Pseudovibrio sp. M1P-2-3: one gene and its partner. Each later gene encodes a partner of the first gene's protein in a complex. Links are inferred from orthologs where the notes say so. Each region holds a gene or a part of one and is shown in the gene's direction. Other genes may lie near its edges.

The links.
Region 2: the proteins of P6574_RS14685 (region 1) and xseA are in contact, whole or in part, in a cryo-EM structure (PDB 8TXR), measured with the Escherichia coli proteins. The link is inferred for Pseudovibrio sp. M1P-2-3 from one-to-one orthologs.

Annotation. Positions count from the first base shown.
Region 1 is NZ_JARRCW010000001.1:3,356,583-3,359,805, forward strand. What follows is about bases 301-3,193. They hold P6574_RS14685 (exodeoxyribonuclease VII small subunit), read left to right. Parts: upstream 301-1,564; coding sequence 1,565-1,822; downstream 1,823-3,193. Other genes in these bases: P6574_RS14680 (histone deacetylase family protein), read left to right, coding at 595-1,524; dxs (1-deoxy-D-xylulose-5-phosphate synthase), read left to right, coding at 2,288-3,193. In the rest of the region: P6574_RS14675 (L-threonylcarbamoyladenylate synthase), read left to right, coding at 1-124; more of dxs, read left to right, coding at 3,194-3,223. UniProt on the Escherichia coli protein: Bidirectionally degrades single-stranded DNA into large acid-insoluble oligonucleotides, which are then degraded further into small acid-soluble oligonucleotides.
Region 2 is NZ_JARRCW010000001.1:3,527,820-3,531,013, forward strand. The notes cover bases 275-3,138. They hold xseA (exodeoxyribonuclease VII large subunit), read left to right. Parts: upstream 275-881; coding sequence 882-2,396; downstream 2,397-3,138. Other genes in these bases: P6574_RS15465 (16S rRNA (uracil(1498)-N(3))-methyltransferase), read right to left, coding at 275-740; P6574_RS15475 (TRAP transporter large permease), read right to left, coding at 2,456-3,138. Outside these bases: more of P6574_RS15465, read right to left, coding at 1-274; more of P6574_RS15475, read right to left, coding at 3,139-3,194. UniProt on the Escherichia coli protein: Bidirectionally degrades single-stranded DNA into large acid-insoluble oligonucleotides, which are then degraded further into small acid-soluble oligonucleotides.

The DNA of each region.
Region 1 (3,223 bases):
ATTTTCTGCACTGCGGAAAGCAGATCGCGAAAGCAAAGGTAAAATTGCGATATCCCCAATTCCGACAACAGGCTTGGGAGAAGCGATTAATGACAGGCTAAAAAGAGCCGCAGCCCCAAAGTGAATAACAAATGAAAAAAGTTGGCCGATTCCCTCATCTCAAAGAGATTCAAGGTGCCTCATAGCCACATTCAGGATGAAAGCCCAACTATTTTCAACTAATACACTGTGACTCAATCACAACAACTATTAGTTAACATATCCAAGCCCACAAAATACAACTATCCAAAAAAGAAAAATAATATGCTAAACAATACATATGGACGAAATAAAAAATAAATATAATCTTACTAATCAGTCACAGTTATTAAAGACCTCCCCCACGAGCATTATATATGCTCGCACCTTAACCGGGGATGAGTGCGTAATACTCACCCCCGGCACCTTTTTAACTAAATATATACTTTCAACTTATATTTACTAAACTGTTCCAACTAATTTCTAATTTTTCATAATTTGACTTATCCAGTAGGACTTGGCAGAAAACACAGTAATGTACTTCTAGTTTCCAATCCTAGTTAACGGTATAGTTTTTTGAGTACACTTCTGTTACATCATTCCGCTTTTCTTGAGCATAAAACTCCAAGTGGGCACCCCGAACGGCCTGACCGTTTACGAGCCATTTCCCATGCTTTGGAAAAAGAAAAATTTCAAACTTTACTCAGAGATATGCCTCCAATGGGGCGGTTTCAGGATATTGCGCTCGTCCATCCCGAGGAGCACATAAACTTTATTCACAACAAGACACCCGAGGAAGGCCTCTTCCGAATTGATGATGATACCACATTATCTCCGGGAACCTGGGAAGCTGCCCTTCGCGCTGTTGGTGCCTCTTGCAGGGCTGTTGATGAAGTGATGACCAGTCAGGTTACAAATGCTTTTTGTGCAATTCGCCCTCCCGGTCATCATGCGGAAATAGATAGGGCGATGGGCTTTTGCTATTTCAATAACGCAGCTGTAGCAGCTCGGCACGCTCAAACAGCCTTTGGCGTTGAGCGCGTTGCCATTATTGATTTCGATGTACATCACGGGAACGGTACACAAGATGTTTTCTGGAACGATCCATCAGTTATGTACACATCAACCCATCAAGCCCCCTTATATCCAGGGACTGGGCAAAAGCAGGAAACTGGCGAATTCAATAATATTGTCAATGTGCCCATGCGCGATGGAGACGGCGGCGTAGAATTTAGGGATGCTTACAAGACTGTTATTCTGCCACAGTTACGCAAATTCAAACCTGATCTTCTTGTGCTTTCAGCCGGTTTCGATGCCCACGCTCGCGATCCCCTTGGGGGAATGCTGGTTATAGAGGATGATTTTGCATGGTTAACACGTGAACTTATGGAAATTGCTGATCAAAGCTGCAATAGGCGCATTGTATCCCTACTTGAAGGTGGATACGACCTTGAGGGGCTTGCACGCTCTGTCGCTGCTCATGTAATGACCTTGATGGAACACTAGATAATTACAGTACACGTTAAAACAACCTTGCAGAGGCCCAATGTCGGATTCAAGCAATTCCTCCGTTTCCACTGACACCATGTCTTTTGAAGACGCACTTACCAAACTGGAAACTATTGTTCGAAATCTGGAACAAGGAAATGTTCCTCTGGAAAAGAGTATTGATCTATACACCCAAGGAGAAGCCCTCCGAAGCCGGTGCGATACACTCTTGCGGGCTGCAGAGGAAAAAATTGAAACAATCAAAATTGATGGAAAAGGTCAGGCAATAGCCAGTAGCCCTCTTGCCCCAGAATAACTGAAGCGGAATATCTCTCTGGATTAAATAAGCGACATAATTTGTAATTTAATCATTTGCCCGTACCTTTACACGAAACTAAGCCTTCAAAAGGTACGCAACAAAAAAAAGATCCAAGAGAAAAAAGTTAACCGACTTCATACACCTAGATTTCTTAAGACGCCGAAATAAAAAGAGGACCGCGAAGTATCACGGTCCTAAGTCGATCACTGTGCACGTGGCCCCATCGACCACAAAATTGTGATAGTTTCTTTTTACAAGGTTAACATCACCCCTAGGGGTGACTTGATACAATTTTTAATAGAAAACTACTCAATACACGTAGAGAAATCGCGAATAACCTACAAAGATAGTGAAACTTCAGAGTTTTCCACCTATCTATAAATTGCTTGAGCTTTTCCCTTATTGTAAGCCTAGAGGGTTAAGACAAGCCAATCGCTAAAACACAAGCCGGTGCAAATTAGAATGAAGACCCCCCTCCTTGATCGCGTCAACTCGCCCGCAGACCTGAAATGCATGACGAATGACGAACTGAAGATCATTGCCGAAGAACTGAGAGCAGAAACTATCAACGCTGTTTCGGAAACGGGTGGTCATTTGGGTGCGGGCTTGGGTGTTGTCGAATTAACAGTTGCGCTTCATCACGTTTTTAACACACCGGACGATCGGCTCATTTGGGACGTTGGTCACCAGTGCTACCCACATAAAATCCTGACCGAGCGCCGTGACCGTATCCGTACGCTCAGGCAAGGCGGTGGCCTTTCAGGCTTTACGAAACGCTCTGAAAGTACCTATGACCCATTTGGAGCTGGACACTCCTCAACCTCGATTTCCGCAGGCTTGGGGATGGCAGTTGCTCGGGATCTAGCGGATAAGCAAAATAGTGTCATTGCAGTTATTGGTGATGGTGCCATGTCTGCTGGGATGGCTTATGAAGCCATGAATAATGCCGGGGCTTTGAACTCACGTCTCATCGTCATTCTCAACGATAATGACATGTCAATTGCTCCGCCAGTCGGAGCTCTTTCGGCATCCTTAGCCCGCCTTGTATCGGGCAAGACCTACAAGTCCCTGCGGGAAGCTGCAAAGCAAGTTGCGCGTGCCCTTCCAAAACCTTTACAGGAAAAGGCCGCAAAAGCTGAAGAGTTTGCTCGGGGCTTCTGGACAGGTGGCACTTTATTCGAAGAGCTTGGGTTTTACTATGTTGGCCCTGTTGACGGGCACAACCTCGACCACCTTCTACCGATCCTACGTAATGTGAGAGATGCGAAAGAAGGCCCCATACTCATCCACGCTGTCACCCAGAAAGGCAAAGGGTACGCTCCTGCAGAAAGTGCGAGCAATAAGCTTCATGCGGTTGCCAAGTTTGATGTGGTTACCGGAAAGCAATCCAAACCCAAA
Region 2 (3,194 bases), 170 kb from region 1 along the record:
TCCCCCAATTTTGACTGGACAATCGCCAAAGCCGCCACTGCCGCCGTATCAGCCCGCAACACACGAGGCCCAAGCGGAATAGCTCTAACAAAGTCTTTAGAGCGCAGTAACGCTCGCTCTTCCTCTGAAAATCCTCCCTCAGGGCCAATCAGAACCGCAAGAGGACCGGATTTCAGCCCTTCCAGAGCTTGCAATGGATTTTGTGATCCCTCGCCTTCATCGCAGAAAATCAAAGTACGTCCTTTTTCCTGCTCTTGCCAGCTGTCCAAAACAGATTTCAAGGACACTGTTTCATGCACTTGCGGAACATTGATCACTCCACATTGCTCGCAGGCTTCAATCACATTGGCGCGCACTTTTTGAAAGTTAAGCTTACTGAACTGTGTATGTTGCGTGGTCACAGGGCGCAAACGCCCTGCTCCCATCTCCACCGCCTTTTGCGCCATGTAGTCCAGCCGGTTGGTTTTAATGGGCGCGAAGAAGTAATCCAAGGAAGGAACGGGGGTTTGGGGCCGGGTTTGCTCTTGGAGCACCAAAGCGCAGGCTTTTCGCCCGGATGGTTCAACAACGGCCCGCCATTCCCCATCTTGCCCATTAAATAAAAGAACCTCAGCGCCTTCCTTTAACCGGAGAACGTTTAGCAAATAATTTGCTTGTGCCCTGTCTGCCGCGATACGAGCACCATTGCCCATAGGCGCATCCACAAAAAGTCGCTGCATGCGAAATTCATAACGGGGCATCTGGGGTGTTCCTTTATTCATCACGGACAAAAACGAGGCTAAAGACACGTGGAAAAACACGCGCCAGCCTGTTTGGTGTTTAGGGCTTGATCGCCTATACATAAAGGCAATTTCTTGCAATCCATTTGAAAGTACACAGAAGTGGGCGAACCGAGCAATATCACCGAGTTTTCCGTCTCGGAAATTTCCACGGCCATCAAACGCACCGTGGAAGACGCCTTCGACTATGTGCGCGTGCGCGGCGAGCTGGGCCGTGTGAGCCGTCCAGCCTCCGGTCATATTTATCTGGACCTGAAGGACGAGCGTTCCGTGATCTCCGGCGTGATATGGCGCGGCAATGCCAGCCGCTTGCCAATTCAACCTGAACAAGGCCTTGAGGTCATTGCCACGGGCAAAGTCACCACCTTCCCCGGTCAGTCCAAATACCAGATGGTCATCGACGCGCTAGAGCCAGCCGGCGCTGGTGCTCTTATGGCCCTCTTGGAAGAACGCAAGAAGAAGCTGGCCGCCGAAGGGCTCTTTGACGAGACACGCAAGAAACCTCTTCCCAAGATGCCCCGTGTTATCGGAGTGGTCACCTCCCCCACGGGTTCAGTCATCCGAGATATTTTGCACCGCATCGCCGACCGATTTCCCCTTCATGTTCAGGTTTGGCCTGTACGGGTACAAGGAGAAACCTGCGGCAAAGAAGTGGCGACCGGTATACGCGGGTTTAATGCACTGGAAGTTGGTGGAACTATTCCAAGGCCGGATGTGATTATCGTGGCGCGAGGCGGCGGCAGCCTTGAAGACCTTTGGGGCTTTAACGACGAAGAAGTTGTTCGAGCAGCGGCAGATTCTGAAATCCCGCTAATTTCTGCCGTAGGTCACGAAACAGACTGGACTTTGGTGGATCTAGCTGCAGACCTGCGCGCACCAACGCCAACGGGCGCCGCTGAGTTCGCTGTTCCGGTCAAAGCCGAACTCATGACCATGGTAGACGACTTGAACAGGCGACTTTCAACCAGTCTCACCCGTTTGGTCCAAACCCGGCGCACCGAGCTGCGTGCAGCCAGTGCAGCTCTTCCCGCCCCGCGCGATTTACTAGCTTTGCCCCGCCAGCGCTTTGACATGGTCGCCGCGCGCCTTGAACAGGGCTTGAGCATCAACACCCAGTCCCTGCGTACACGCCTGACCAATGCGTCTTCTGGCTTGCGCCCTGCTTTGTTGTCCGGACAAACCGCGCACGGGAGCGAGCGCCTTGAAAACCTGAAAACACGGGCAAGCCAAGCTTTTACCAATCATGTCCAGCGTCAGCGGATGAAGCTGGACAACCTTACACAAATGCTGGAATCCTTAAGTTATGAGAGAGTGATTGATCGCGGCTATGCCATCGTTCGCGATGCAAATGGAAACCCCATTGCGCAGGCCCAGACAATCACTGAGGGTGACCACCTGTCATTGCAGATGCGCGGCGGCACAGTGGCAGCAGTGGCAGGAGAAGGCGGACCAACGCCTAAATCTGCACTGTCCCCCAAACCAACACCTGTCCCCCTCTCGCCATCCCTTGCCACTTCACTGGAAGAACATATGGCACAGGAAAAGGCGAAGAGCCTGCAAAAAACAAAGAAGAAAAAGAGCAAGGTGAGCGACGATACGCAGGGCAATCTATTTTAGCCGACTTGTAAAAAAGCCCGGTCGAATGAGCCGGGCTTTTTTCCTTCTGCTGGAACGCCTCACATGAGCGAAGGCAGAATAGTTACGATGGCAGGAAACGCCACAAGCACCGCCACAGTCACCACATCAGCCACAAAGAATGGCATACAACCGCGGAATACTTCCTGCACGAGAATATCCGGGCGCACGCCCGAAACCACAAAGCAGTTGAGCCCGATAGGCGGCGTGATGAGGCACAGCTCCGCCATTTTCACCACAATGATCCCGAACCAGATGGCACACGCCGCTCCAGACATGCCCAGTGCACTGTCCACCGCACTCACATCCGGCCCTCCGTTCAAGGCGATAATTGCTGGAAACACTACGGGTAGGGTGAGCACCAGCATGCCAATGGCATCCATAAACATACCCAGAACCGCATAGCCCAGCAGGATACAAATGACGATCATCAAGGGCGCATAATCTAGCGATACGACAAAGCCTTTAAAGGCTTCAGGCAGGCCTGCAAATCCCAGAAACCGCACATACACCAAGACACCCCAGATCAAGGTAAAGATCATGACGGTCAACTTGGCAGTCTCATGCAAGGCTTGAAACAACTGCTTGGTCCTCATGCCCTTATAGAAGGCGGTGAGCAACACAACAAAAGCGCCCAAAGATCCGGCCTCTGTTGGTGTTGCAAAACCGTAGTAGAGGCTGAAAAAAATAATCGCAATTACACCAATAATGGGCAGGGTTCCGGGAACAGACGAGAACCTTTGCCCCCACGTGTAACCTGTGATAGCCGGAGCCCCGCCT